DNA from 3 places in the Stenotrophomonas sp. 78350_Sma genome. Region 2 is predicted to be linked to each of the others. Evidence: predicted binding sites of a transcription regulator. Region 2 holds the regulator's gene; each other region holds the start of a gene.
The links. Region 2 encodes FliA, which starts transcription of late flagellar genes. Its sites were predicted from a motif close to TAAAGTTTNNCNNNCNNNGGCCGATAA; they were not measured.
Positions count from the first base shown of each region.

Region 1: ACZK4H_RS21745 (GGDEF domain-containing protein) is a predicted target of FliA. The motif match lies at 3,424-3,450, and genes of this name have one in related genera.
Region 3: ACZK4H_RS06325 (methyl-accepting chemotaxis protein) is a predicted target of FliA. The motif match lies at 3,571-3,597, and genes of this name have one in related genera.

Region 1 is NZ_CM151182.1:4,733,565-4,743,209, forward strand. It holds gene ACZK4H_RS21730 (lytic murein transglycosylase) at 1-1,019, opposite strand, end outside; gene egtD (L-histidine N(alpha)-methyltransferase) at 1,101-2,075, opposite strand; gene egtB (ergothioneine biosynthesis protein EgtB) at 2,072-3,343, opposite strand; gene ACZK4H_RS21745 (GGDEF domain-containing protein) at 3,494-4,774, shown strand; gene ACZK4H_RS21750 (YchJ family protein) at 4,778-5,170, opposite strand; gene ACZK4H_RS21755 (sulfite exporter TauE/SafE family protein) at 5,273-6,052, shown strand; gene ACZK4H_RS21760 (ATP-binding protein) at 6,159-9,539, opposite strand; gene ACZK4H_RS21765 (DUF4194 domain-containing protein) at 9,556-9,645, opposite strand, start outside.
Region 2 is NZ_CM151182.1:2,258,509-2,268,153, reverse strand. It holds gene flhB (flagellar biosynthesis protein FlhB) at 1-1,128, shown strand, start outside; gene flhA (flagellar biosynthesis protein FlhA) at 1,173-3,233, shown strand; gene flhF (flagellar biosynthesis GTPase FlhF) at 3,379-5,001, shown strand; gene ACZK4H_RS10520 (MinD/ParA family ATP-binding protein) at 4,988-5,875, shown strand; gene ACZK4H_RS10515 (RNA polymerase sigma factor FliA) at 5,872-6,615, shown strand; gene cheY (chemotaxis response regulator CheY) at 6,673-7,065, shown strand; gene ACZK4H_RS10505 (protein phosphatase CheZ) at 7,065-7,670, shown strand; gene ACZK4H_RS10500 (chemotaxis protein CheA) at 7,673-9,502, shown strand; gene ACZK4H_RS10495 (flagellar motor protein) at 9,605-9,645, shown strand, end outside.
Region 3 is NZ_CM151182.1:1,366,674-1,376,318, forward strand. It holds gene mutS (DNA mismatch repair protein MutS) at 1-983, opposite strand, end outside; gene ACZK4H_RS06305 (barstar family protein) at 1,119-1,511, opposite strand; gene ACZK4H_RS06310 (TFIIB-type zinc ribbon-containing protein) at 1,705-2,097, shown strand; gene ACZK4H_RS06315 (hypothetical protein) at 2,250-2,711, shown strand; gene ACZK4H_RS06320 (hypothetical protein) at 2,817-3,152, shown strand; gene ACZK4H_RS06325 (methyl-accepting chemotaxis protein) at 3,629-5,851, shown strand; gene ACZK4H_RS06330 (glycine zipper 2TM domain-containing protein) at 6,017-6,385, shown strand; gene ACZK4H_RS06335 (ABC transporter permease) at 6,513-7,640, opposite strand; gene ACZK4H_RS06340 (ABC transporter permease) at 7,637-8,824, opposite strand; gene ACZK4H_RS06345 (HlyD family secretion protein) at 8,809-9,645, opposite strand, start outside.

The sequences.
Region 1 (9,645 bases), 2.3 Mb from region 2:
GTCGGCCAGGCGGTGGCCAACCCGTTGCCGCCACGCAGCTGGTCGGCCAGCGTCGCGATCGCCAGCGCATAGCTTTCGGCGGCGTTGTAGCTGTAGATCGCGTCGTAGTTGCGGAACACCAGCAATGCCGGGCCCTTGTTGCCGGCCGGCAGCAGCAGGGCGGCGCGCGCATCCGCCGGCAGGTTGGCCGGAGCCAACACGCTGCCATCCAGCGCGGTCACGCCCTGCGCACGCCAGTCGGCCAGGGAGCGACGCTGGGTACGCCCCGCCTGGCTGGCATTGAAACCCGCCGGGATCCGCACTTCCATGCCCCACGGCTCGCCGCTGCGCCAGCCGGCGCGCTTGAGGTAGTTGGCGGTGGACGCCAGCGCATCGGGAATGCTGCCGACCAGATCGCGGCGGCCATCGCCATCACCGTCCACGGCGATGCGTGCATAGGTGCTGGGCATGAACTGCGTATGCCCGAAGGCACCGGCCCAGGAACCGGTGAGCCCCTGGGCCTGCAGGTCCCCGCGGTCGATCAGCTTGAGCAGGGCCAGCAGTTCACCGCGGAAGAAGGGTTGGCGACGGCCGGCGCAGGACAGCGTGGCCAGTGACTGCAACAACGGGCGCTTGCCGAACACGCGGCCGTAGTCGCTCTCCACGCCCCAGACCGAGACGATGGTGGCCGGATCGACGCCGTACTGCGCCGACACCCGATCGAGCAGGGCGCGGTGCAGCAGCAGCAGGGCGCGCCCATCGTCAACGCGCTGGCGATCGACCAGCGCGGCGAGGTAGTCCCAGATCGGCGTAGTGAATTCGGGCTGTGCATCAAGCAGGCCGAGCACGCTGGGGTCGGGTGTGAGGCCGACGGTGATCTCGTTGAAACGGTCGGGACTGATGCCTTGTGTCGCAGCGGTGGCCTGCAGGCCCGACAGGCAGCGGCTGAAGGCCGGATCGATGCCGGCGGCAGGAACGGCAGGCGCTGTCGGTGCCGAGGCAAGAGCGGCCGCCAGGCCGAGCGTGGTCAGAATGGGCATGGCGTCCTCCGTGTTGCCGTTGCAGGGTCATCTTAGGCGCAGCGTCGCCGTCGAACCTGAAGCGGCGCCGGCTGCCGGCGGCTATATGCCGCGCAACAGGCGCAGGCCATAGGCCGGGCCTTCAGCATCCCAGCGCTGCATGACCTGCAGGCCAGCCGGCTGCAGCAGTGCTTCGAAGCTGTCGTCGGTGTACTTGTGGCTGTATTCGACGCGGATCGGTTCGTCGGCCTCGAAATGGAAGGTGCGGCCATCCAGATGGACGTCCTGTGCCCGCTGGCTGACCAGATCGGTCTCGATGCGCAGCCGCGCGACGCTGTAGCGGGCACGATGGCGGAAGCCATCCAGATCGAAATCGCTGCCGATCTCGCGGTTGAGGCGGGCCAGCAGATTGAGGGTAAAGGCGGCGGTGACACCCTGTGCATCGTTGTAGGCCGCCTCGATCAACGCTGGCTCCTTGTGCAGGTCGATGCCGACCAGGGCCAGGCCATCACGGCCCATGGTCTGGCGCATCGCGCGCAGCAGGGCGACCGCGTCCTCGCCTTCAAAGTTGCCCAACGTAGACCCGGGGAAGAACAGCAACCGCCGCGCGGGTTCGCGTTCGGGCATGGGCACGGCAACGGGACGGGTGAAGTCTGCACAGACCGGCAGCATCTCGACCTCCGGCAGCGCCGGGGCGAGATGGTCGATGCTGGACAGCAGCGCGGCGCGCGAGATCTCGATGGGTGTATAGGCCACCGGTTCACGCAGCGCGGCCAGCAGCAGCGCGGTCTTGCGGCCGCTGCCACTCCCCAGTTCCACCACGTGCAGGTGCGGGCCGACGCTGCGGGCGATGTCTGGCAGTACCCGCGAAAGCAGGGCCAGCTCGGTACGCGTGGGGTAGTACTCGCGGGTCTGGGTGATCTGTTCGAACAGGCGCGAGCCACGTGCATCGTAGAAGTACTTGGACGGCAGCTGGCGCGGTGTGCGCGACAACCCGGCCACCACGTCGGTGAGGATCTGCTGGCGGCCGGGGGTGAGATCGGTCAATGCCTGCAGCGCGTCGTGCACCGTACTCATGCGAGGTCCCTGGCCAGGCGCAGGCCGGAGAACTGCCAACGCGCCGGTGGCATGAAGAAGTTGCGGTAGCTGGCGCGCACATGGCCACGGGGCGTGGCGCAGCTACCGCCGCGCAGCACCCATTGGCCACACATGAATTTGCCGTTGTATTCGCCGAGGTTGCCGGCAAAGGGCTGGAAGCCCGGATAGGCGCCATAGGCGCTGTGGGTCCATTCCCATACATCGCCGAACAGCTGGCGCAGTCCACCGCCCTGCCCGGCCTGTGGGTGCAGGTGATCGTCATCGGCGAAGTGGCCCCGCACCGGCTGAGACGCGGCCGCAGCCTCCCACTCGAACTCGCTGGGCAGGCGCGCCCCGGCCCAGCGGGCACAGGCGTCGGCCTCGAAGTAGCTGAGATGGCAGACCGGCGCATGCGGGTCCAGCTCGCGCCAACCGCCCAGGGTGTATTCGCGCTGCAGGCTGTCGTCCCAGTACAGCGGGTGCTGCCAGTCTTCGGTTTCACGCAGTGCCCAGCCTTCGCTGAGCCACCAGCGTGGCTCGCGGTAGCCTCCGGCCTCGATGAAGGCGCGGTACTCGGCGTTGCTGAGCGGGCGCTCGGCCAGGGCATGGGAGGGCAGCAGCACGCGATGCGGCGGCGATTCGTTGTCATAGGCGAACGCGGCATGCCGTGGCCAGGCTGCGGCACCGATGGTGATGATGCGTTCGGGCGATTCGATCCAGCCCTGTGCACTGGCAGTGCCGGGGACGGTTGGCAGGTCGTCGCGGTAGGCCGGCTGCAATGGATTGCACCAGAACGCGTGCTTGATGTCGGTGAGCAGCAGCTCCTGGTGCTGCTGTTCGTGCTGCAGGCCCAGCTGCAGGTGCTGCAGCGCCTGATCGTCGAGATCACCCGCGTCCAGCCGTGACTGTACCTGCGCATCGATCTGGCGGCGGTAGTCCTGCACCTGCTGCAGCGAGGGCCGTGACAGCAGCCCGCGCTGCGGCCGCGCATGGGCCGGGCCGAGGCTCTTGTAGTAGCTGTTGAACAGGTAGTCCCAGGCAGGGTCATGCGCCGGTGCAGGTGGGAAGCCGGCCAGCACGAAGCGTTCGAAGAACCAGGTGGTGTGGGCCAGGTGCCATTTACTCGGGCTGGCATCGGCCATGCTCTGCAGCATGGCGTCTTCGGCGCTGAGGGGGGCCGCCAACTGCATGCTGCGGTCCCGCACACGTGCGTACTGGCGGGCGAGATCGCGCTGCGGGGCAGCGACGGCGGTGGCTGCGCTGTCCATCCGGGCAGCATCTGCGCAACAGGGTGAGTGCGATGTCATGGTTCGACGTCAACCCGTTCACATGCGTGACCATCCCGCATTCAAGAAGCCGGTGCAGAGGCCGCTAACGGCAATGCTGCGGCCGCGTCGTCACCGCGCTGGAATTCCTGCTTGCCCCTGCATCCGCTCCGCCAGCCTGCGCATTACCTGTTCGTGCTGCCCGCCGTGCTGGTTGCCGTGGTGCTGTGGGCGGCACTGGGCAACGAAGACGTGGCCAATCCGGCCCAACGCATCCTGCCCTGGCTGCTGGCCTGCCTCGGCGCCGGCCTTGCGCTGCTCTACCACCAGGTGCGTACGCTCTGCCTGATGCTGGTGGTGGCCGTGATGTTCGCCCTGCTGCACCTGGACGTGGGTGGCTATTTGCGCAACGGCCATGTCACGACGCTGACACCGCTGCGCTTCCATGCCATTTCGGCCTGGCTGCCCTTGCTGTTCGCGGGCCTGGCGTTGTGGCCCGAGCGCGGCCGCCGCCGCCGCGACCTGCTGCTGCGGGGTGTTGCCAGTGGCACCGCGCTGATGATCTTCCTGCTGCTGGCCACGCAGCAACCGCGGGGCATGCACGATCTGCTGTCCAACCGCCACTGGAGCTGGATTCCGGCCGACTGGAACGCGCTGGCACAGCTGCCAGCCCTGCTGTTCCTCCTGGCAACCGCCGCGCTGGGCTGGCAGGCCTGGCGGCATCCGCGGCCGCTGCACACGGCAATGCTGCTGGCCCTGCTGTGCCTGTGGTGGATGCTGCCGCGGGTGTTCCTGCAGCCGGTGCTGCTGCCGGCGCTGGCCAGCGCGGCCTTGCTGCTGATGCTGGGCGCGATGCTGCAGGAGTCCTTCCATATGGCCTTCCGCGATGAACTGACCGGCCTGCCGGGGCGCCGCGCCTTCAATGAGACCCTGCAACGGGCGCGCGGCACCTACAGCATCGCGATGGTGGACGTGGACCACTTCAAATCGTTCAACGACACCCACGGCCACGACACCGGCGACGATGTGCTGCGCCTGGTGGCCTCGCGGCTGGCGAGGGTGGGAGATGGTGGCCGTGCGTTCCGCTATGGCGGCGAGGAGTTCGCGGTGGTGTTCCTGGATCGTCCCGCAGCGGCCTGCGTGGATGCGGTCGAGGCGCTGCGGCAGACCATCGAGGACACCCGCATGCAGCTGCGCGACCGCAGCACCCGCAGCCGCGACGATGAAACGGGACGCCAGCAACGCGGACGCGGCGGGAGCGGGCAGACGGTGCAGGTGACGGTGAGCATCGGCCTGGCGGACAGCCGCGTGGATGAGCGGCCAGCAGCGGTGATCAAGGCTGCCGACCAGGCGCTGTATGCAGCCAAGGACGGCGGCCGCAACCAGGTCCGCGCGCATGCCGGCCAGCGCGTGCTGGCGGTGCGCGGCGGCTGAGGCTCACACGGCGTCGAGGTAGTACCAGCGGCCGTCGACACGCAGGAAGCGGCTGTGCTCTGTCATCTTCACCGCGCTGCCGCCACCCACGCGGTAGCGGGCGGTGAAGCGCACTTCGGCGCTGTCGGCACCGGTGGCCGTGTGTTCGTGCACGGTCAGGCCCAGCCAGTGCGTACGCTGGCCCGGCGCATCATCCAACGCCAGCTCGGCCGGACGGGTGTCCGGGTGCCAGCTCTGGCGCAGGTAGTCCGCCAGCCCCCGCACATAGGCGCTGTAGCGCGATCGCATCAGGCGCTCGGCATCGGGTGCTGCCTCACCGGCATGGAAACGGCCACAGCAGGCGGCGTAATCGGCGGGAAGGCCGCAGGGGCAGGGGTCGGTGGATTTTCGGCTCATGCAGGCATTGTCGCCGGGTTGTGCGGATTGATCCACGCGGGGCACGGGTCAGCCGGTGCAGGACAGGCGTATGCTGTCGCGCCCCCACATCGATTGATCGCCGTGCTGGAACTGGTTCCCCCTGAGTTGTGGTGGCTGGTGGTGATCGCCTTCATCGCCGGCCTGGTCGATGCCGCCGTCGGTGGCGGTGGGCTGGTGCAGTTACCCGGCCTGTTCACCGTGCTGCCGCAGCAGACGCCGGCAATGCTGTTCGGTACCAACAAATTCAGCTCGATGTTCGGCACCGGAGCAGCCGCCTGGCGCTATGCGCGCAACGTGCGCTTCCCGTGGAAGCCGGTGCTGTTCGCGGCAGGCACGGCCTTCATCTTCTCCTTCGCCGGCGCCACCGCGGTAAGCCTGCTGCCCAAGGACGCGGTACGCCCACTGGTGCTGGTGCTGCTGATCGCGATGCTGGCCTACACGCTGTGGAAGAAGGATTTCGGCGCGCTGCACCGGCCGCAGGACATCGGCCGGCGTGAGCTGGCGATCGCGCTGGCCATCGGTGCGGCGATCGGCTTCTACGACGGCTTCTTCGGGCCGGGCACCGGCAGCTTCCTGATCTTCCTGTTCGTGCGCTTCTTCGGCCTGGATTTCCTGCGCGCCTCGGCGGCATCGAAGGTGGTGAACCTGGCCACCAACGTAGCGGCGATCTCGTTCTTCGTGCCGACCGGCAACCTCCTGTGGCTGTTCGCGCTGCCGATGGCGGCGGCCAACATCATCGGCTCGGTGGTGGGCACGCGGTTGGCGCTGAAGGGCGGTACGCCGTTCATCCGCAAGCTGTTCGTGGGGCTGGTGGTGGTGCTGATCGCGCGGATGGCGTGGGATACGTTCCGCGGTGCGTGAATGAGCTTGATGACCAGGTAGGTGCCAACCTTGGTTGGCACGCTGAGTCCGGCCGCGAAGAGCAGCCGAGCATGGCTCGGCTCTACAGGTAGATGGACCGAGGCGCTCAGGCCTCGGCTTCTTCCGGTTCGTTGGCCTGCTGACGGCTGCGCTCCGGCAGCTTCAGGCGCTTGCCCTCTTCGTCGTACTCGATCAGCAGCACGCCCGAGTCGTGGCGGCCGCTGATCTCGACGAAGCAGGCGCCGCCGATGAACGGTTCCAGCGTCATCACCGACTTCAGCGGGGTGGCAACCACCATCTGGAAGCCGAAGTTGTCGAAGATGTTCATCGCCAGTGCGGTGAACTCGTTGTCGGCCTTGTCGAAGGCTTCGTCGAGCACAACCGCGGCGTAGCTGGGCAGCTGGCTGTCGGCACCGCCGAGCTGGTAGCGCAGCGCGGCCGCCAGGCAGGTGGTGGCCAGCTTCTGGCGCTGGCCACCGGACTTGCCGGCGCCGCTGCGGTAGATCTCGACCTGCTGGCGCGTTTCCGCATCCAGCTCGACGCCGATGAACTCCACGTGCATGCGCACGTCCAGCACCAGCTCGCGCCAGCGCTTGTCCTCGCCTTCCTGCGAGCCCAGGCGGTTGACCAGCTGCCGCAGCACAGTGAATTGCGATTCAGCCAGCTCACGCTGCTCGGTCTGCTGCTGCGACAGCACTTCGCGCAGCTGCAGGTGGAACTCGCCGACTTCCGGCAGGCGTCGGTCGTTCAGTTCGATGGTCAGCAACGTGCCGCGGTTGAACGGCACCTGTTCCAGGCTGGCGTTCACTTCGTCCAGGCGCTGGCCGATCGACTTGCGGGCCTCGGCGCTGTGGCGCTGCAGGGCCAGCAGGTTGTTCTTGCTCTGGTTCTGCAGCAGATCGAAGAAGCGCTCTTCGTGCTGCGGCAGGCCATCGCGCTCCAGGCGTTCGAGGCGAGCGAGGAAGTCCTCGGCCGAGGCCACCGAGACGGTGAAGTCGCCCGATTCCTCTGGCCACTGCTGGATGAAGCGACGGAAGCAACCGATCAGCTGGTTTTCGATGCGGTTGAGGTCCTGCTGCGAGGACGACAGCTGCTCGTTCAACGCGTTGCTGACCTGGCGCATGTGCGCTTCCAGCGTTTCCAGGCTGAGCGGGCCCTGCTCCTGCAGGCGCTCGGCAAGACCGGCTTCCTGCTCCTGGGCCAGGCTCGGCAGCACCAGCGCACGGCTCTGCTGGCGTGCGCGGTCGAGGCGATCACGTTCCTTGACCAGCTGGCCACGCTCGACGCGGACGTCTTCATAGGTGCGGCGCGACTGCTCGATGTCGGCGCGCACGGCGTCGATCTGCTTGGCCAGCTTGGCCAGGTCGGCATTGCCTTCGCGCAGATCGCGCAGGGTGGCCTCGATATCGCCCAGGCGCTGCTGCGGGGCGGCGATGTCGATCTCGTTCCAGCTGATGCTGACCAGCTCATGGCAGGCCAGGCGGCGTTCGTTGTCGCGATCACGCTGGCCGCGTAGGCGCGCGATATCGGTCTCGCAGCCGGCGATGCGCTTGGCCAGCTCCTGTGCTTCACGCTCGAAGGCGCCCACCTTGTCGTGGTTGTTGAAGCCGAGGATCCAGCGACGGCGGTCGCCCACCGCACTGCGGTCGTCCTTCTCGAAACGGTCGCCCGGATGCTTGACCTGGCCTTCGCGGGTGATGCCACGGTCGACGTTGCGCAGCTGCTTGGCGTCCACGCACTCGTAGTCGAAGCGCTTGCCGAGCTCGCGCCGCAGCCAGCTTTCGAACACATGCTCGCGAAGTTCCAGCTTGTGCAGCAGCGACTTCGCCGACGGCTCACGGGCGAATGCATCATCGTTGCGGCGCACGCGGTAGTAGGTGAAGCGCATGCCCAGGTGGGTACGGTTCACCCACTCGGCGACGTCGTTGTAATGCTTGTCGTCGACCAGCAGTGACAGCGCGAAGCCACCCAGCACACGCTCGATGGCGCCTTGCCAGCCCTGCTCTTCCGAGCGGACCTGGATCAGCTCGCCGACGAACGGCAGCGCCGCTTCGGCGATGCCGGTTTCCTCGGCCAGGCGCGCGCGCAGCTTCTGCATCGGCGCCGGGATGTTGGAGGGCGTGCGCTGCATCGCTTCGAGTTCCGCACGGACTTCGCCGAAGCGGCGCTCGTCATCGCGCTTGCCACCCAGGCGATCGCTGATCGCATCGTCCAGCGCCGAAGAGGCGCGCTGGCGGTCCTGCAGCTCGTTCTGTGCGCGCTCAACCAGTTCGGCGAAGCCGTGTGCGTCGTCCGGCAGTTCGGCCCCCAGCTGCTGCGCGGCCAGGCTTGCCTGCTCGCGCTTGGCCTGGCGCCGGTCGCGCTCGGCTTCGGCGCGGCCCTGCTCGCGTTCCAGTTCCTCGATGCGCTCACCGCCCTGCTGGCGGCGCTGCAGTTCCAGTTCGGCCAGGCGCTCGGTGTGATTGTCCAGTGCGGCACGGCGCTGGGCTTCTTCGCCAAGCAGGCCACGGTCACGCACGTCCATCTCGCGCAGGCGCGCTTCGATCAGCGCCTGGCGGCGGCTTTCGCGGAAGCTGTCGACGCCGAGCTTCAGTGCTTCGTCGTCACCGCGCTGGCGGTGCATTTCCTTCAGGTCGTTGTAGTAGGCGCGTGCCGGCAGCAGGGTTTCCACCTGGCGGCGGGCAGTGACCACCGCCTGGTGCGCGCCATCAAGCTCGGCGAAGTCGCTGACCAGGCGCTCGGCGGCGTCGAAGGTCTTCGGCGTGTCGAGCATGAAGTCGCGCAGGAAGACGTTGAGGTCGCCCAGGTTCTTCGCCGACTGCGTCTTGTGCAGCAGGCGCAGCGCCATCTCGTTGTCGATGCCGAGCAGGTCGCGGAAGCGCTCGGCGTAGCCGGAGAAAGCGTCGAAGTGGTGCAGATCGGACAGCTTCTGCTTGAGCTTGCGCAGGTCCAGGTCGAAGCCGCCGAGATCCTTGGCGATGTCGAACGGACGCTCGGCGATCATGTAGTGCTTGCGCACGTCACCGGCCGAAGTGCCGTTGCCGGAGATCCACAGCAGGCGCACCAGGCTGACCACGCGGCCGTCGCCGGCGCGGTATTCCAGCACCAGTGCGGTCCAGGTCGCGCCCTTGCGCAGGTACTGGGTGGCGATTTCGCCAGTGCCGCTGTCCTGCTGGTCAGCCCAGGCGCCACGCACATAGGACACCAGGTTGCGGTCGCGGCCACTGCGCTCGGCTTCACGCGCGGCGGCGTTGAAGTCGACGATGGCCGGCGGCGTCAGCAGCGCGGACATGGCATCGAGCAGGGTCGACTTGCCCGAGCCGGAACGGCCGACGAACAGGAAACCGCGCTCGGCGATCGGCACTTCGGTCAGGCCGTTGAAGGTGCCCCAGTTGTGCACCTGCAGGCGGCGCATGCGGAACTGCTGCAGGCGCGGGTCCGGCAGGCCTTCGTTGAACAGGGCGGGGGTGTGCTTGGAGATAGCCATGCGATGGTCGGGTCTCTCAGGCCTCGGCGGCCGGGGTTTCGCGCAGCTGGCGGTAGACCGCCGAAAGCTGGGACACGTCTTCGGCGGAGAACAGCAGCTTCAGCGC
Region 2 (9,645 bases):
TCCGAGAACGAATCCGCCGGCGAAAAGACCGAACAACCTACCGAAAAACGCCTGCGCGACGCCCGTGAACAGGGCAACCTGCCGCGCTCGCGCGAGCTCGGCACGGCCGCCGTGTTCGGCGCCGGCGTGCTGGCGGTAATGGCGATGAGCGGCTCGATCGGCCGTGGTGCCGCGGCCTGGATGAAGCAGGCGCTGAGCCCGGAACAGAGCCTGCGGCAGAACCCGAAGGAACTGTTCGGCCACTTCGGCGACCTGCTGCTGCAGTTCATGCTGGTGATCGCGCCGCTGGTGCTGGTCTGCCTGCTGGCCAGCTTCGTCGCACCGCTGGCGATGGGTGGCCTGCGCTGGTCGCAGAAAGCGATGCTGCCGGACTTCAACCGCATGAACCCGATGAGCGGGCTCAAGCGCCTGTACGGCCCGGAGGCCATCGCCGAGTTCACCAAGTCGCTGCTGCGCGTGGCCTTCGTCGGCGTCGCCGCCGGGCTGGTGGTCTGGACCGGCTTCGACACCCTGCGCGGGCTGATCCACCACCCACTGGAAACGGCCATCACCGACGGCCTCGGCTTCACCCTGCGGCTGCTGCTGGCCACTGCCGGCGCCATGCTGGTACTGGCCGCCATCGACGCGCCTTACCAGCGCTGGAACTGGATGCGCAAGCTGAAGATGACCCGTGAAGAGCTGCGCCGGGAAATGAAGGAAAGCGAAGGCAGCCCGGAGGTGAAGGGCCGCATCCGCCAGCTGCAGCAGCAGATGGCCAACCGCCGGATGATGGAAGCAGTGCCCACCGCCGACGTGGTGGTGGTCAACCCCACCCACTACGCGGTGGCCCTGAAGTACGAAGGCGGGGCCATGAACGCCCCGACCGTGGTCGCCCTGGGCGTGGACGAGACCGCCCTGCGCATCCGTGAAGTGGCCGACGGCAACAAGGTCGCGATTGTCTCTGCCCCGCCTTTGGCACGCGCCTTGTATCGGGAAGGCCAACTCGGAAAGGAAATCCCCGTGAGACTGTATTCGGCCGTCGCCCAGGTCCTGTCCTACGTCTACCAGCTGCGCGCCTGGCGCACTGGCCCGATGCCGGACGCCCCGCACATCCAGGTGGATGAATTCGGCAAGGGAGGCCGCCCGTGAGCGCCCAGCCCTCCACCGGATTCAACACCCGCCGCGCCCTGGAAATGATCCGCCAGGGCCTTGGCGCGCCGCTGATCGTGCTGGCCCTGCTGGCCATGGTCGTGGTGCCGCTGGCCGCGCCGGTGCTCGACGCGCTGTTCACCTTCAACATCGCCATCTCGCTGATGGTGCTGCTGGCGGTGGTCTACGTGAAGCGCCCGCTGGATTTCACCATCTTCCCGATCGTGCTGCTGATCACCACCATGCTGCGGCTGGCGCTGAACGTCGCCTCCACCCGCGTGATCCTGCTCAACGGCCAGAACGGCCACGACGCCGCGGGCAAGGTCATCGCCGCCTTCGGCGAATTCGTGATCGGCGGCAACTACGCGGTCGGCATCGTGGTGTTCGCGATCCTGACCATCATCAACTTCGTGGTGATCACCAAGGGTGCCGGCCGCGTCTCTGAAGTGACCGCGCGCTTCATCCTGGACGCCATGCCCGGCAAGCAGATGGCGATCGACGCCGACCTCAACGCCGGTTTGCTGACGCGTGAAGAAGCCAAGCTGCGCCGCGAGGAAGTCCGCGAGGAAGCCGACTTCTACGGCGCGATGGACGGTGCCAGCAAATTCATCCGCGGCGACGCCATCGCCGGCATCCTGATCCTGTTCATCAACATGCTCGGCGGCCTGGCCGTGGGCGTGCTGCAGCATGGCATGCCGTTCGGCGAGGCCGCTGCCACCTACACCCTGCTGTCGATCGGTGACGGCCTGGTGGCGCAGCTGCCGGCCCTGCTGGTCTCCAGCGCCGTGGCCATGCTGGTCACCCGCGCCTCGCGTTCGCAGGACATGGCCCAGGCCATGACCGGCCAGGTGTTCGGCCAGTACCGGGCGCTGGCGATCACCGCCGGCATCATCGGCGTGGTCGGCCTGGTGCCGGGCATGCCCAACGTCGCTTTCCTGACGCTGTCCGCGATCCTCGGCTTCATCGCCTGGAAGGTCTATCGCAAGGGCAAGGCTCCGGCCGCCGACGCCGCGGCCGGCGGCACCGATGCCGCCGCACTCAATGCGCTGGGCCGCCCGGCCGCGCCGGCACCGACCGCCGAACTGAGCTGGGACGAGCTGCGCCCGGTCGATCCGCTGGGCCTGGAGGTCGGCTACCGGCTGATCCCGCTGGTGGACAGCAACCAGGGGGGCGAACTGATGGCGCGCATCAAGGGCGTGCGCCGCAAGCTGACCCAGGACGTTGGCTTCCTGATTCCCTCGGTGCACATCCGCGACAACCTGGAACTGCCGGCCAACGGCTACCGCGTGCTGGTGCATGGCGTGCCAGTGGCCACCGCCGAGATCCACCCGGACCGCGAACTGGCGCTGGACCCCGGCAGTGCCCTCGGCGCGCTGGAAGGCATCGCCGGCAAGGACCCCGCGTTCGGCCTGGATGCCACCTGGATCCAGCCGCACCAGCGTGCCCAGGCCGAGACGCTGGGCTACACCGTGGTCGACCCGGCCACGGTGGTCGCTACCCACCTCTCGCACCTGATCCGCGAACACGCGCCGGAACTGCTCGGCCACGAGGAAGTGCAGCACCTGCTGGCCAACCTGGCCAAGAGCGCGCCCAAGCTCGTCGAAGATCTGACGCCGAAGGCGCTGCCGCTGTCGGCGGTGGTGCGCGTGCTGCAGAACCTGCTGGTGGAGCGCATTCCGATCCGCCAGCTGCGCAAGATCGCCGAGGCACTGGTCGAACACGCGCCCAGCAGCCAGGACCCGGCGGTGCTGACCGCTGCCGTGCGCACCGCACTGGGCCGCTTCATCGTGCAGGAGATCGCCGGAATGTCGGCGGAGCTGCCGGTGTTCACCCTCAACCCGCAATTGGAACGTGTCTTGCAGGAGTCCACGCAGGGCAACGGCGCCGCGCTGGAACCCGGACTCGCGGAGCGACTGCACCAGAGCCTGGCCGAATGTGTCAGCAAGCAGGAAGCGCGAAACGAGCCGGCGGTCGTGCTGGTACCGGGCCCGGTGCGCGCCGCGCTGGCGCGCCTGGTCCGCCACAGCGTTCCGTCGCTGTCGGTCCTGGCCTACAGCGAGGTGCCGGAGGACAAGCGCCTGAAGCTGGTCGGAACGATCAGCTGACGCCGCCCGCCGATGCGCCAGAAAACAGACACCACTTTCGAACCAACGCAACAGACAGATACCAAGGGGAACCCGCACCGTGCAGACCACCGACCACCCGAGTTCTCCGACCGCCACCCCGCCGTCTTCGTCCCGTGACCACAGCATGAAAATCAAACGATTCGTCGCCGCCGACATGCGCTCGGCCATGAACCTGGTGCGCAAGGAACATGGTCCTGACGCCGTGATCCTGTCCAACCGCCGGATCGAGGAAGGCATCGAGATCGTCGCCGCCGCCAACTACGACGAGAGCGCCGTGCAGCGTGCACTGGAAGCCTCGCGTCGTGACGTCGCTCCTCCGCCGGCACCCAAGCCGCGTACCGCCGCCGATGCTGTGATCGCTGCGGTGACCCGCCGCCGCAGCGCTGCCCCGGCGCCGGAGCCGGTGGCCGCCACCACCTCGGCCGTGGCCGCCCTCGCCCGTGCGGCCGTGGGTGCCACCGGCCGCACCCTGGACAGCGCCGACGAGATCGTGCCGACCCGCGGCAGCACCGGCTTCGCAGCCACCCTGGCGCGCGCCGCCGTCAACGAACCGGCGCTGCCCGAACAGATCTTCGCCCCGTTCGCCGAGGCCATCGTCGCACCGGGCCCGGCCGTCACCGCTTCGGCCAACCGCGCCCGCTTCCAGATCGACCCGCCGCACGACACGCATCACGAAAGCGTGCCCCCCGCCGTGCAGCCGCCGCCGCTGCCGGGCGCTGCCATGGCCGATGTCCAGCCTGACATCGCCGCCAGCGAACCGGCAGCGCTCGAAGCCGTCGCCGAAGCCAGTCCGGCCCCCGTGCTGGCCCCGGCACCGACGCTGACCGTGGTCGCCCAGGACGACGCCGAGATCCGCCAGCTGCGCCAGGAAGTGGCCGGCATGCGCCAGGTGATCGAGCGCGAGATGAACCGCTTCACCGACGAGCGCCTGCGCGGCTGCCCGGTACGCGCCACCGCGCTGGACCTGATGGACGAGTACGGCTTTGATGCCGGCCTGGCCCGCGACGTGGCCATGCAGATTCCGCTGGAGACCGAAGCCCACCGTGGTCGCGGCCTGATGCTGGGGCTGATCTCGCGCAAGCTGCCGATCGCCCCGGTCGACCCGCTGGAAGAAGGCGGCGTGATCGCCCTGGTCGGCCCGACTGGCGCCGGCAAGACCACCACCATCGCCAAGCTGGCCTCGCGCTTCGCCGAGAAACACGCGCCGCGTGACGTCGCCCTGGTGACCACCGACACCACCCGCATCGGCGCCCGCGAGCAGCTGTACGGCTACGGCCGCCAGCTCGGCATCGCCGTGCACGAAGCCAACAGCGGCACCGACCTGGACCAGCTGCTGGAACGCCTGAAGGACTACAAGCTGGTGCTGATCGACACCGCCGGGCTGGGCCCGCGCGACCGCGCACTGGCCGCCCAGCTGCAGTGGCTGCGCGCCGCCCGCCAGGTGCGCACCCTGCTGGTGCTGCCGGCCAACACCAGCTTCGGCGACATGGACGAGGTGGTCCGCCGCTTCGGCGCCGCCAACCTGCAGGGCCTGGTGCTGAGCAAGCTGGACGAGACCGGCCGCTTCGGCAACGCCCTGTCGGTGGCCGTGGACCACGCCCTGCCGATCACCTGGGTGACCGATGGCCAGGACGTTCCGGACGACCTGCACCGGGCCAGTGCAGCCAATCTTGTACTTCGCCTTGAAGATTTGCGCCGAGCGGCCGATATGCCCTGCAACCCGGAGTTGAACCATGCCGTCGCGTGAGTACGCCAAGCTGACCAAGACCTTCCCGCTGTCGGCGACCCGCAGCGAGCCGCTCGGCCCTGTGCGCACCATTGCCGTGACCGGCGGCAAGGGCGGCGTGGGCAAGACGAATGTGTCCGCGAACCTGGCCGTGGCACTGGCCGGCATGGGCAAGCGCACGCTGCTGCTGGACGCCGACCTTGGCCTGGCCAACATCGACGTGATCCTGGGGCTGAACCCCACCTTTACGCTGGCCGACCTGGTCGCCGGTCGCTGCTCGCTGGACGACGTCATCGTCGAAGGCCCGAACGGCGTGCTGGTGGTGCCGGCCGCATCCGGCCGCCGGCACATGGCCGAGCTGGCCCCGGCCGAGCACGTCGGCCTGGTCAACGTGTTCTCCGAGCTGGAACGTGAACTGGACATCATGGTGGTCGACACCGCCGCGGGCATCACCGACGGCGTACTGACCTTCTGCCAGGCCGCGCAGGACACCGTGGTGGTGGTCTGTGACGAACCGGCTTCGATCACCGACGCCTATGCGCTGATCAAGGTGCTCTCGCGCGAGCGCGGCGTGGACCGCATCCAGGTGGTGGCCAACATGGTCCGCGACCCGAACGAGGGCCGCGTGCTGTACGAAAAGCTGACCCGCGTCTGCGAGAAGTTCCTCGCCGATGTCTCGCTGAACTACCTGGGCTGCGTGCCGCAGGATGACTGGCTGCGCCTGTCGGTGCAGCGCCAGCAGCCGGTGGTGAAGGCCTATCCGTCCAGCCCGGCCGCGCTGGCGATCACCGAGATCGCGCGCCGCACCGCACGCTGGCAGGCGCCGACCGAACCGCGTGGCGGCGTCGAGTTCTTCCTCGAGCGCATCCTCAAGCAGCGCGGGGTGGCCGCATGAAAGGCGCAGCCCAGTACCGGGAGGTCCAGCGCTCGGCGGCCAACGAGGTCATCGCCCAGCACTCGGACCTGGTGCGGCGCATCGCCCACCACCTGGCTGCGCGGTTGCCGGCCAGCGTTGAAGTGGACGACCTGATCCAGGCCGGCATGATGGGCCTGATCGAAGCCTCGCGCAGCTACGACGCCGACCAGGGCGCCTCGTTCGAAACCTATGCCTCGATCCGCATCCGCGGTTCGATGATCGACGAGATCCGCCGTGGCGACTGGGTGCCGCGCTCGGTGCACCGGCGTGCCCGCGATGCCGCCGCCACCATCCGCCGCCTGGAACAGAGCAGTGGCCGCGCCGCCAGCGCCACCGAAGTGGCCGCCGCGATGGAGATGCCGCTGCCCGAATACCTGCGGTTGATGGAAGACGCCGCACGCGGCCAGGTGCTGAGCCTGGAGTCGCGCATCGAGGACCAGGGCGAGCTGGACACCGTCGCCCAGGGCGGCCCGACCCCGCAGCAGGTGCTGGAGCGCGGCGAGTTCGGCCGCGAACTGGGCAAGGCCATCGGCCACCTGCCCGAGCGCGAACAGCTGGTGCTCTCGCTCTATTACGAGCAGGAACTGAACCTGAAGGAGATCGGCGCGGTGCTCGGCGTGAGCGAGTCGCGGGTCTGCCAGATCCACGGCCAGGCGGTACTGCGCCTGCGTGGCCGATTGAAAATCTTCGAGGCCGCCGACGCCGGCCTGGAAGAATGAACATGCCCGAGGCGGCTGCCCCCGGCCGCCCGGAATGAACAACAAAGGAACTCTGCTTTGAACAAGAACATGCGCATCCTGATCGTCGACGACTTCTCGACCATGCGTCGAATCGTCAAGAACCTGCTGGGCGATCTGGGCTTCACCAACACCGCCGAAGCCGAGGACGGGCATGCCGCGCTGTCGCTGCTGCAGAGCCAGCCGTTCGATTTCGTGGTCACCGACTGGAACATGCCGGTGATGACCGGCATCGAACTGCTGAAGGCGATCCGCGCCGATGCCAAGCTGAAGACCCTGCCGGTGCTGATGGTCACCGCCGAAGCCAAGCGCGAGCAGATCATCGAAGCCGCCCAGAACGGCGTGAACGGCTACATCATCAAGCCGTTCACCGCGCAGACGCTGGAAGAGAAGCTCGGCAAGATCTTCGAACGCCTGGCGGCCAGCGCCTGATGGATACCACGGTCGACAAGAACGCCCTCGCCCTGCGCCTGCAGGAAGCCCTGGACGCCCTGGAGTCCGGTGACGAAGCCGCCTGGCGGCAACGCATCGACGGACTGGTCGCGCTGCGTACGCAGCCGATGATGAGCGGCCTCTCGCGGCTGGCCCGCGAGCTGGGACAGGCACTGGGTGAACTGCCGACCGTACCCAGCGAGGCCGGTGAGCTGGACGACGCCTGCGCACGCCTTGACCACGTGGTGGCGATGACCGAACAGGCCACGCACCGCACCCTGGACCTGGCCGAGGAATGCCGCAGCCTGACCGAACAGCTGCGCGCCGAAGGCCTGCAGCCGGGCCAGGACACGCAGCTCGAGCGCATCCGCCACAACCTGACCGAGATCGCCCTGACCCAGAGCTACCAGGACCTGACCGGGCAGATCATCCGTCGCGTGGTCGGCATCGTCCGCCGCGTGCACGAGGGCTTTGGCGCACTTGGCCTGCCGCCGGAACAGCATCGCACCGATCCGGAACTGGCCGGGCCGGCACTGAAGGGACTGGACCGCCACGCGGTCTCGCAGAACGACGCCGACGACCTGTTGTCGGATCTGGGGCTGTAAGCATGAGCGCGGTATCCGACGACATCACTGCCGATTTCATCATCGAGGCCCAGGAAATCCTGGATCGCCTGGGCGAACAGCTGGTGTCGCTGGAGCAGGCACCGCAGGACACCGAGCAACTCAACGCGGTGTTCCGCGGCTACCACACGCTCAAGGGCGGCGCCGGCTTCCTTGGCGTCACCGCCATGGTCGAGCTGTGCCACGCCGCTGAAGAAGCCCTGGGCATCGCGCGTGCCGGGCAGGCGGTACTGCAGGCCCACCACTTCGACGCCGCCCAGCAGTCGCTGGACTACCTGCAGTCGATGCTGGACGCCGTGTCCTCCGGTACCGAGCCGGGCTATGCGCCGCCGGACCTGATCGCGCAGTTCGACATGCACGGTGGCACTACCGCGCCGGTCGCTGCGGCCGCGCCTGCGGCAGGCGGCAGCGATCTGATCACCGACGACGAATTCGAGGCCCTGCTCGATCAGCTGCACGGCGGCAACGCGCCGACCGCGGTCGCGCCAGCGAAGAAGGCCGACGACGGCCTGATCAGCGAAGACGAGTTCGAAGCCCTGCTGGACCAGCTGCACGGCGGTGCTGCGCCAGGCGCGAAGCCTGCTGCCGCCATCGCGGCGGCACCCGCCGCAGCACCGCGCCCGGCACCTGTCCCGGCGCCCGCAGCCAAGCCAGCGGCCAAGCCGATGGCCGAGGCCGAGCACACCGTGCGCGTGGACACCAAGCGCCTGGATGCGATCGTCAACCTGATCGGCGAACTGGTGCTTTCCCGCAACCGCCTGAAGACCCTCCGTGCACGCCTGCGCGACGAGGAGCTGGATCGCGCCGTATCGACGCTGGACATCGCCACTGCGCGCCTGCAGTCGGCGGTGATGCGTACCCGCATGCAGCCGGTGGGCAAAGTGTTCTCGCGCTTCCCCAAGGTCGCCCGCGACGTCGCCCGCTCGCTGAAGAAGGAAGTGGACCTTGAGCTGGTCGGTGCCGAGACCGAGCTCGACCGCAACCTGGTCGAAGCGCTGGCCGACCCGCTGGTGCACCTGGTCCGCAACGCCATCGACCACGGCGTGGAAATGCCCGATCTGCGTGAAGCACAGGGCAAGCCGCGGATGGGCCATGTGCGCCTGTCCGCCCAGCAGGAAGGTGACTACGTCAGCATCGAGGTGCAGGACGATGGCGCCGGCATCGACCCCGAGAAGCTGCGTGCCAAGGCGCGCGAGAAGGGCCTGATCGACCCGGAGGCCGCTGCCCGCCTGAGCAGCGAGGAATGCCTGCATCTCGTGTTCCTGCCCGGCTTCTCGACCAAGCAGCAGGTCACCGATATTTCCGGTCGTGGCGTGGGCATGGACGTGGTGCAGTCGCGCATCCGCGAACTGAGCGGCCAGATCCAGATCCAGTCGGAGCTGGGCCGTGGCAGCCGCTTCCTGATCCGCGTGCCGCTCACCCTCGCGATCCTGCCGACCCTGCTGGTGCAGGCCGGCGAGGACGTCTACGCGCTACCGCTGGCACGCGTGATGGAAGTGCTTCACGCGCCGCGCACCTCGCTGGGCTGGTTCGATGGCCGCGCCGTGCTCGATCGCCGCTCGCACACCCTGCCGCTGGTCGACCTGCGCCAGTGGCTGGATGTGACGCCCGCCGCGTCGACCCTGCTGACCATCGTGGTGCTGCAGGCCGGTGAAGCGCGCTTCGGACTGGTCGTGGACCAGGTGCGCGGGCGCGAGGAAGTGGTCATCAAGCCACTACCCAAAGCCCTGCGCGGCCTGCGCGGTTATGCCGGTGCAACCTTGATCGGCGATGGTCGCATGGCACTGATCCTGGACGTGGACGGCATACGCTGAAACCCCGCCGGGCATGGCCCAGCGACCCGAAAACTGTGACTACCGTCTGTACGCGCTCTCCCGGTGTCTCAAGTCCCATTCATACAAGCCGATACCGGAACCATGGATAGACTCAGCCTCATTGGACTCTTTCTCGCCCTGGC
Region 3 (9,645 bases), 890 kb from region 2:
TCCACCGCATGGTGGCGCTGCACCAGCACCTCGCGCAGGCGCAGCGGGCGGTGCAGCCAGCGCCGCAGCAGGCGGCCGCCCATCGGCGTCACCGTGCTGTCGAGCACGCCCAGCAGGGTATTGCGGGTATCGCCGTCGACGCGCGTATCCAGTTCCAGGTGGCGGCGGGTGGCGGCGTTCATCGCGATCGCCTCGCCGGCGGTTTCCATCGCGATCGAAGTCAGGTGCGGCAGGCGCTGCTTCTGGGTTTCCTCGACATAGCCGAGCAGGGCGCCCGCGGCAGCGGTCGCGCGCGGCTTGTCATCGATGCCGAAACCGCTCAGGTCATGCAGCTTGAAGAAGTTCAACAGCTGGCGGCGGCCACTGTCGGCGTCGAACAGCCACGGCGCACGACGGCGCACGCCGGTGCGCTGGCGCAGGAATTCCGGCCAGTTTTCTTCGTCGGGCACCAGCAGCTCGGCCGGCTCCAGTCGGGCCAGCTCGGCTTCCAGCGCGTCGTCGGTTTCCACTTCGTTGACCAGGAAGCGGCCACCGGCGAGGTCGGCCCAGGCCAGGCCGTAGCCCTGTTTCGTGCGCGACAGCGCCATCAGCAGGGTGTCGCGGCGCTCGTCCAGCAGCGCTTCGTCGGTGACCGTGCCGGGGGTGACGATGCGCACCACCTTGCGTTCGACCAGGCCCTTGGCCAGCGCCGGGTCGCCGATCTGCTCGCAGATCGCCACCGACTCGCCCAGCGCCACCAGCCGTGCCAGGTAGCCCTCGTAGGCATGCACCGGTACGCCAGCCATCGGAATCGGTGCGCCGCCGGAGCTGCCACGCTGGGTCAGGGTGATGTCGAGCAGGCGCGCGGCCTTGCGCGCGTCGTCGTAGAACAGCTCGTAGAAGTCGCCCATGCGGAAGAACAGCAGCAGGTCCGGGTAGTCGGACTTGGCTGCGAAGAACTGCTTCATCAGCGGGGTGTGTTCGGCGGACTTGTCTTTGGACATGGGACTCGTGGATCTGGGCGTCCGGCCGCGCCGGAGGGCGGCGGCAGCGGAGCAGGTACAGGGCCGTCCATGGTAACTGCTGGGGCCGGTGGACGCCGCTGCGGTTGGCGGGCACTCCCCGTGCAGGGCACGCAGTCAGGCCGGAACCAGGGTGATCTGCCGGTGGCTGGCGAAGATCTCCATCACGATCTCGAAGTAGGTCGGGCCTTCGCCCCGTTGCAGCGTGTCCAGCTGGCGGGCAATGGCCTGCGTATTGAAGCTGCCCGGTGTGTCGAGCTTGGCCTGCAGCCATTGGCGGGTGGTCTCCACGCCCAGGGCCGTGCGGCTGTGGGCGATATCGCGCCAGATCAGCGTGGCCTGCGCCTGGCCGGCCAACGCGCCATAGCCGCCATGCAACAGATCGTCCAGAGCATCCAGGCTCGGTCCGAGCTGCCAGTCCTCGCCGGCCATGAACACGCGGTTGATCTCCGCGTACAGGCTGGCGATGTCATTGATGGCGCTGCCTTCGATCTGCAGGACGAGTTTCATGCGCCACTGTAGCGTTGCCTGCGGCCCTCCGCTGGCCTTCAATACAGGAACCAGGACCCGGAATAGTCCGGGCGGCCTTGATCATGGAATCGGTTCTACGACTGGAAAGCGTGTCAAGCATGCAATGACACATGCGCTTCCAAACCCCGCAACGTCGACGCATGCCGTTTTTTTCGTTGCGGATGGAGCCTGGTTGATTTCTCTCGTTGCCGAGACCGGGAGAATGAAGGGAACGGCGATGCCTGGAGATTCGGGAGCACACATCGGCCGAACGGGGCGAGTGATCAGCCTTGCTGGCGGGAACAACGCGAGAACTATTGTTGAACCTGGTGCCAGCAAAATAAAATTCGGGTGTCACTGTACGGTGAGGTGCTTGGTGATCTGTCCACGTTGTGAGCAAGGTGAGATGCTTGAGGCTCACGTCAAGGAGAGTGGTGTTCAGATATTTGTCTGCGACGAATGTGATGCCTTCTGGTTTTCTTTGATGGATATCGGCGTTTCTCCGTTCAGGGATCTTGAGACGTATCTTGAGGAGAATTCGATTGCTCCATTCTGGGAGTCAATTTCCGTGGATGAGCGCCGGTGATGCTTTGATGCACGTGAGTGAGTGGGCGAAGATGGCCGCCAGCCGCGAAGTGCTGGCGAAGGAACTATCCGTCTGAAGGTGGATGTCTCCGCTATCCAGCGCAGGGCGGTTGCGCCCGATCGGCCGCAAGAGGCATCCCAAGGAGCCTATTGATGAGTGACGCGTTTGAGATTGTCATGGAGGCGGTCCCATCGGTTCATGTGTCCACGCTGCTGGAGGAGATGGGCCGCATGGCTGAGTCCGTTTCGTCGACCGGGTGGGAAGGCGAACCCATCGCGGCTGGCGAGCACTCTGCAGGACGTTTCCATGAGTTTCCGTATGGCTCATGCATGGCCCAACAAGTAAAGGGCTTCCGATTGGGCTCGGCTGTTCATATTCCCATGCTGTTGATTCGTGTCATCAGGTTTGAAGGAATGGTGAGCATCGAACTGTCATTCGATATGGAGTGGGCGGATATCGGTGTCGCGATGTCGGAACTCCAACGGCATTTTCTGGAATTGAAGACGCTGAGTGGATCGCGAACCGTATACGGTGGCATGGAGCCCGCTCAGGATCTGGAGACCAGATTCTTCACTGACGATGAGTGCGGTCCCTTGGCTGTCACCGGTGCCTGATTCAGGCCGGGGATCGCTGTCCTGCGAGGGAGTGGGTTGGTTCTCTGAAAGGTTTGCGACCATTCACGATGAGCAGAGGGAGTTTCGCCCAGTTCGCGGGCGAACATGTCGTCCTCCGCATGGGAGAGCTGTTCCTGGCGTTCCATTGTTGATGGAGATGGCGTTGCCGAGGAGCGCGCTGCAATGATGCCTGAGGTTGTCAGGAATGTTCTTCATTACTCCTATGGCTATTCCATGGGGTCACTGTGGATCAACATGAACGTTGAGTTGGAGGGGCGTGACGTCACCTTCGAGCAGCAGACGGAAGCGTTCTTTTCGATGCTGAAGTTGCTGATGATGGAAGGCAAGCTGAAGCTGGCTTCGCAAGGCGTCTTCGCCGATGGGGATGTTGATGGGCAGTTGGGTGCGCTTCGCCGCGCATGGCCGGCCGCCAGAGATTAGGCGGATCTCGATGAACACGGGTTCTGGTTCCTTTCGGATGCGCCGTTTGGATTGGTCTGGATGTCACCTGAAGGCGACGTCTGGAGCTGAAATGCCTGATGCCGCTGCGGCAGTGTGCTCCTGAGGATGTCTGTGGCATCCAATGGAAACTTCAGGGGGGCACGTTGCTCACCCGGCCACTGTAGAGGCGGGTCTCATGCGGGTATGTGTGCGATGTTCGGACGGTACATGCATTCTGTTGCATTGATTCATCGAAATGCGGTTCCCACAGCCGGTTTCGTGAGCTGCGCGTGACGATAATCACCAGTCCCTCGTCATTCCGATATTCCTGAAAGATATAGCGCTTGCCGTTCCGGGCGGGTTTCACACCTGTCTGCACAGTTCCAGAGTTTTAGACCGATATAATAATATCGAACCATAAAGTTTCCCCTGCCTGCGCCGCCATCGATCGTACGGCCATGATCAAGGGAATTGAGATGCTCGCCTTACGCAACCTCCGAGTGGGATCCCGGCTGGGTGCCGGGTTCGGTCTGCTGCTGCTGTTCATCGTGGCCATCGTTGGCCTGGTGCTGTACGGAAATCACCTGAAGTCCGCCCAGTTCGAGAAAGTGGTGGACGTCAACATGGTGAAGATGCGGCTGTTGAACGACATGCTGGATACCAACAACGCGGTGTTGATGCACCGCCGGCTGATGGTGATCAAGCGCGGCGAGGATTTCGACAAGGATTATCAGAAGGCGCAGGAGCTGTCGCAGACCTACGACGGTATCTGGGCCAAGTACATCAAGATTCCGCGCGACGCCACCGGCGATACCCTGGTGGCGAAAATCGACGCGGCACGCAAGGCCACCGACGCCTCCACCCAGCATCTACACGAGCGCATGAAGGCCGGTGATTTCGACGGTGCGGCCAAGGAGTTGTTGGCCGAGCACGGCCTGGCGACGGCCTGGAATGAAGCGATCTCGACCCTCCTGCGGCATCAGGAGACTCTGACCGAGCGCAGCCGCGAGGAATACCGTTCAACCGAATCCTGGACCGGCACGTTGTCGATCGTGTTCGGCGCGTTGAGCCTGGTACTGGGCTCGCTGGCCGCGTGGGCCATCACCCGCAGCCTGACCCGCCCGCTGGAAGGTGCGGTGAAGCTGGCCGACGGCATCGCCAACGGGCGGCTGGACAACAGCATCGACGCGTCTGGTAACGATGAGGTGACGCAGCTGCTCAGGTCGATGCAGCGCATGCAGGCGCAGCTGCAGTCGGTGATGGCGGCGCAGGGCGAGCTGGCCCGCCAGCACGATGCGGGCAGCCTCAGCTATCGCATGGACGAGAGTGCCTTCCCCGGCGACTACGGGCGCATGGTGCACGAGACGAATGCGCTGGTCGGCTCGCACGTGCAGGTGCAGAACCGGCTGATCGAAGTGATGAAGCATTACGCCCGAGGCGACCTGTCGGTGGACATGGATCCGCTGCCCGGCGAGAAGGCGGCGATCACCCAGGCCATGGACGAGACCAAGACCAGCCTGTCGGCGATCAACAGCGAGATCCGCCGGCTGGCGACGGCAGCGGCGGCGGGCGACTTCAGCCTGCGCGGCGACGAAGACCGCTTCGCCTATGATTTCCGCGACATGGTGGCCGGGCTCAATCGCCTGATGCAGACCACCGACGAGAACCTGGTGCAGGTCTCGACCCTGCTGCAGGCGATTTCGCGCGGTGACCTCACCGTGCGCATGCAGGGCGACTTCCACGGCGTGTTTGCCCGCATGCGCGATGACTGCAATGCCACCGTCGATCAGCTCAAGCAGATTGTCGGCCGTATCCAGTCCAGCGCGTCCAGCATCAACCTGGCGGCAGGCGAGATTGCCTCGGGCAATACCGATCTGTCGCGGCGCACCGAGCAGCAGGCGGCAAACCTGGAAGAGACGGCTGCGTCGATGGAGGAGCTGACCTCCACCGTGAAGCAGAACGCCGAGCATGCACGGCAGGCCAACCAGCTCGCCATCGGCGCGCACGGTGTCGCCTCGCAGGGCGGCGATGTGGTCGGCCAGGTGGTCACCACGATGTCGGCCATCGAAGCCTCGTCGAAGAAGATCGCCGAGATCATCTCGGTCATCGACGGCATCGCCTTCCAGACCAACATCCTGGCGCTGAATGCCGCAGTGGAAGCTGCGCGTGCCGGTGAACAGGGCCGCGGCTTCGCCGTGGTCGCCAGCGAAGTGCGTACCCTCGCCCAGCGCTCGGCCGCTGCCGCCAAGGAGATCAAGGGCCTGATCGAGGATTCGGTCGGCAAGGTCGCCGATGGATCGGTGCTGGTCCGCCAGGCAGGCACCACGATGGGCGAGATCGTGGCCTCGGTGCAGCGCGTGACCGACATCATGGCCGATATCTCTGCTGCTTCCCAGGAGCAGAGCTCGGGCATCGAACAGGTGAACCAGGCGGTGGTGCAGATGGACGAGACCACGCAGCAGAATGCGGCGCTGGTGGAAGAAGCCAGCGCCGCAGCGCGGTCCATGGAAGAGCAGGCCAACCTGCTGACCGAGGCGGTGTCGGTGTTCCGCACCGGTGCGGCCGCGGCAGCCGTATCGGTCCCGCGCGCGCTTGCTGCAGTAGCCGCCTCGGTCACGCCAGTGAGACGCCCGGCGGTGCTGTCGCCGCGCATCGAGCCGACGTTGGCTGCCAACGCGGGTGGTTGGGAAGAGTTCTAGCAACAGCGCGTGCCGGCAGGGAGACGGCGCCCATCGCGATGGCTGATCGCGATGGGCGCAACTTTCTTCCTGAACGCGCGATGGCCGATGAGGCGGCGGACACGCGCATTTCACTTCCGGTTGCCAACCGCAGGAGGACACTTGCGCCATACCGGAACTCAGGAGATGGCCATGAAGACCTCGACCCGATTGCTTGTGCTGGGCACGCTGCTGGCGGCTTCGTCGGTGGCCGGTGCGCAGACGTATGGGCCGCGCGATGAGGGACGCAAGTTCAACGACGGCAGCCGCGTAGTCTGCAAGAACGTGGAAGTGCAGCGCAACTCGCGCGATCCGAACCGCATCACGGGTACCGCTACCGGCGCAGTGATCGGCGGCCTGCTGGGCAACCAGGTGGGCGGCGGCAATGGCAAGAAGCTCGCTACGGTGGCCGGTGCTGTTGCCGGTGGTGCGGCCGGTCGCCAGATCCAAGGCAACAGCCAGCAGAAGAACGGCGACCGCGTCGTTGAACGCCGCTGCGAACGCGTCTACCGCTGATCGCTCACAGCCATACCTCGTTTCCCCTTCCACACCGCAGTACCCGAACGCCGGCCCCGCGCCGGCGTTCTTCGTTGCAGGAAAAAGGGACGGAGGGGATTAAGTCGCAATTCCCCCAACCGGCCGTTTACGACTTAATCCCCTCCGTCCCCTTTTTGGCGAGGAGGCGCCAGGTGGCGAGGCTGCCGTAGAGCAGCAGCAGGACGGTGAGGGTGATCAGTTCGTGGCTGACTTCGGCCAGGCGGGCGTCCATCTGGTTCAGCCTCACCATCAGGTTGATGCCCGAGGTGGTCGGCAGCAGCTGCGCCAGCCAGACCAGCGGTGGCGGCGTCATCACTGCCGGCCACGACAGGTTGGCCAGGAAGAACAGCGGGATCGAGGTGGCGATGATGTACTGGAAGGCGCGTTCGCGGGTGCGGAAGAAGCTGCCGACGAACAGGCCGAACGCCACCGTGGCGGCGATGAACAGCGTGCCGCCCAACAACTGACCCAGCGGGTTGCCGCCGCGCGGATAGTCCTGCACCCAGGCGGTGAAGCCGGCGTAGTAGAACAGGCCGAACAGGCCGATCAGGCCGAAGCCCATCGCCATGCCGGCCAGGGTCGGCAGGTCGAAGCGCAGGCGCCGGCCGAGCGCGAGGCGGCGGCCGCCGAGCAGGACGCCGATGCCCATCAGCAGCGTCTGGTGCACGATCAGCTCGGCCACGCCGGGCACGATGGCGCTGCCATAGCCTTCCTGCGTGTTGTACAGCGGGCGCTGCACCAGGGTGACCGGCGGTGCCTGCGGCGCGCCCATGAAGGCCGCCTGGCCGACTACCGCCTCACGCCCGAACGCGCCCAGTGCATCGGCCACGCTGCCCAGTACCCAGCTGGCACGGCCCAGGTAGGCGCCGTTGCCGAGCAGCACCAGCTTGGCCGGATGGCCGCGCAGGATGTCGCGCTCCAGGTTGGCCGGAATCAGCACGATCCCTTCTGCGTGGCCGGCTTCCAGCTGCTGGCGCGCACTGTCGATGTCCGCCGGTTGCCCGACCACGCGTGCAACGCGGAGTGCATCGAGCTTTCGCAGCAGCTCGCGGCTGGTCGCGCTGTGGTCTTCGTCCACCACCAGCACCGGCAGGTTGCCCGCCACCTGGTGGCGATACGCGGCCGGGTAGAAGAACGAGTACAGGATCACCGCGCCGACCATCACCACGATCGCATAGCGGTCGCACAGCACTGCCATCAGCGTCTGCCGCAGGCTACGCCAGAGAGCACTCATGCGTCGGCTCCCGCTGGCTGCGCGGCTTCAGGTGTACGCGCAAAGGCGATCAGGCGCAGGCCGCCGATGCCACCGGCCACCATCGTCATCAACAACAGCGTGGTCAGCGGCCATATCGAAACCTCCAGTGGCGAACCGATGAACTGCTGCTGGGTCTGCAGCTTGATGTAGGCGCTGAGTGGCAGCAGCTGATGCCAGATGCGGGTGAACAGGGGGCCATCCAGCACCGGGAAGGTGGCACTGGAAAATGCCAGTGCGGTGCCGATGCTGAGGCCGACCGCGGACAGCGCGGTACCCATGTCGCGGGTGACGCCGACGAAGAACAACGCGTAGGCGGCCGTTGCCAGGTAGAACAGTGGCTGTGCGAGCAGCAGCACGAGCACGCTGCCGGCCACACCATCGCCGCGCAGCCAGGCCAGGTAACCGATGCCGAGCGCGCCATACAGCGAAAACAGCAGGATGTACGGCGCGACCTTGCCGGCAATCGCCGACCACGGCGTGCGACCCAGCCAGGCGGGCAGGGTGCCGTCGCGGATCTCGCGGCCGAGGCTGCCGGCCACTGCCAACGCCAGTACCAGCGACAGCACTGCCGGGAAGATCAGCGGCAGCAGGAACAATTCGTAGCTGCGCGCCGGGTTGTAGAGGATGTCCGACTGCACCGCGATCGGCGCCGCACGCAGCTTGCCCGGGCCAACCTGCAGGCCGATGCGCTCGCGCAGCAGGCGCGCGTTCCATGCCGAGACCGCGTCGCCGATATCGCGCGCCGCCGACTGGCCGGTGGTCATGTAGGTGGCGTTGTAATAGGCGAACAGCGTGCCCTGGCGGCCGCGCAGGGCTTGCCGGGTGACGTCGCCCGGCACCAGCACGATGGCGAACACATCCAGGCGGCGCAGCTGCGAACGGGCGTCTTCCAGGTCCACCGGCTGGCTGGCGATGCGCACGCCGGGGCTGGCATCGAGCATGCGCAGCAGCAGGCGGCTGTCACTGCTGTGGTCGAGGTCGACCACGGCGATCGGGATGTCGCGCATCACCGATGGGGTGAACATCCACGCCATCACCGCCAGCATCAGCAGCGGCAGCACGGTGACCAGCAGCAGGTCGGCGCGGTTGCCGCGCAGCGACTGCAGCTCGCGCCGCCAGCTTGCGGCGAAGCCGCCGCGGCCGGGGCTCAGTGCTGGGGCCATGCGAACAGCACGCTCATGCCGGGGCGGAAGCCCTCGATGCGGCGTACCGGGCGCACCCGCACCTCGAAGCTGCGGACGTCGTAGCCGGACGACTGGCGGGTGGTACGCCAGGTTGCATAGTCGCCGGCGGGGTTGATGAAGTAGACCTCGAATTCGCCGTCCAGGCCGAGTGCCGGCACGCTGCCCTGAAGCTTGCTGCCGACCTTCAGGCCCTGCATCTGCGATTCGCGCAGGTTCATCGCCACCCACATGCGGTCGATGTCGACCAGGGTGAACACCGGGTAGCCGGCCGGCACCAGTTCGCCCGGGTCAGCCATGCGCTTGTTGATCTCGCCGGCGACCGGCGCGCGCCCTTCCACTTCGACACGCGCGGCATTGACTTCGGCCACCGCGCCCTGCGCCTGCTGCACCTGGCCCTGCGCGGCGCGCTTGTCCTGCTCGCGTGCGCCTGCCAATGCCATGTCGTACTGCGCGCGGGCGGCACGCGCCAGTTCGCGCGAGCTGGTGGCCTGGGCATGCGCTTCATCGCGCTTCTGCCGGGTCATCACCCCTTCGTTGAACAGGTTCTGCACGCGCTGGTAGGTGGCTTCGGCCAGCGTCGCGCCGGCTTCGGCCCGCTTCCAGTTCGCTTCGGCGGCGCGGATATCTTCGCTGCGCGCGCCTTCGTCGGCCTTGTCGGCCACCGCCTGTGCGGCGGCCAATGCGCCGTGGGCCTGCTGTTCCTTGGCGGCTACCTCCGGGCTGTCGAGCAGGAACAGCACCTGCCCGGGCTGCACGCGGTCGCCCTCGCGCACCTTCAGTTCGGCCACGCGCGCGGTGAT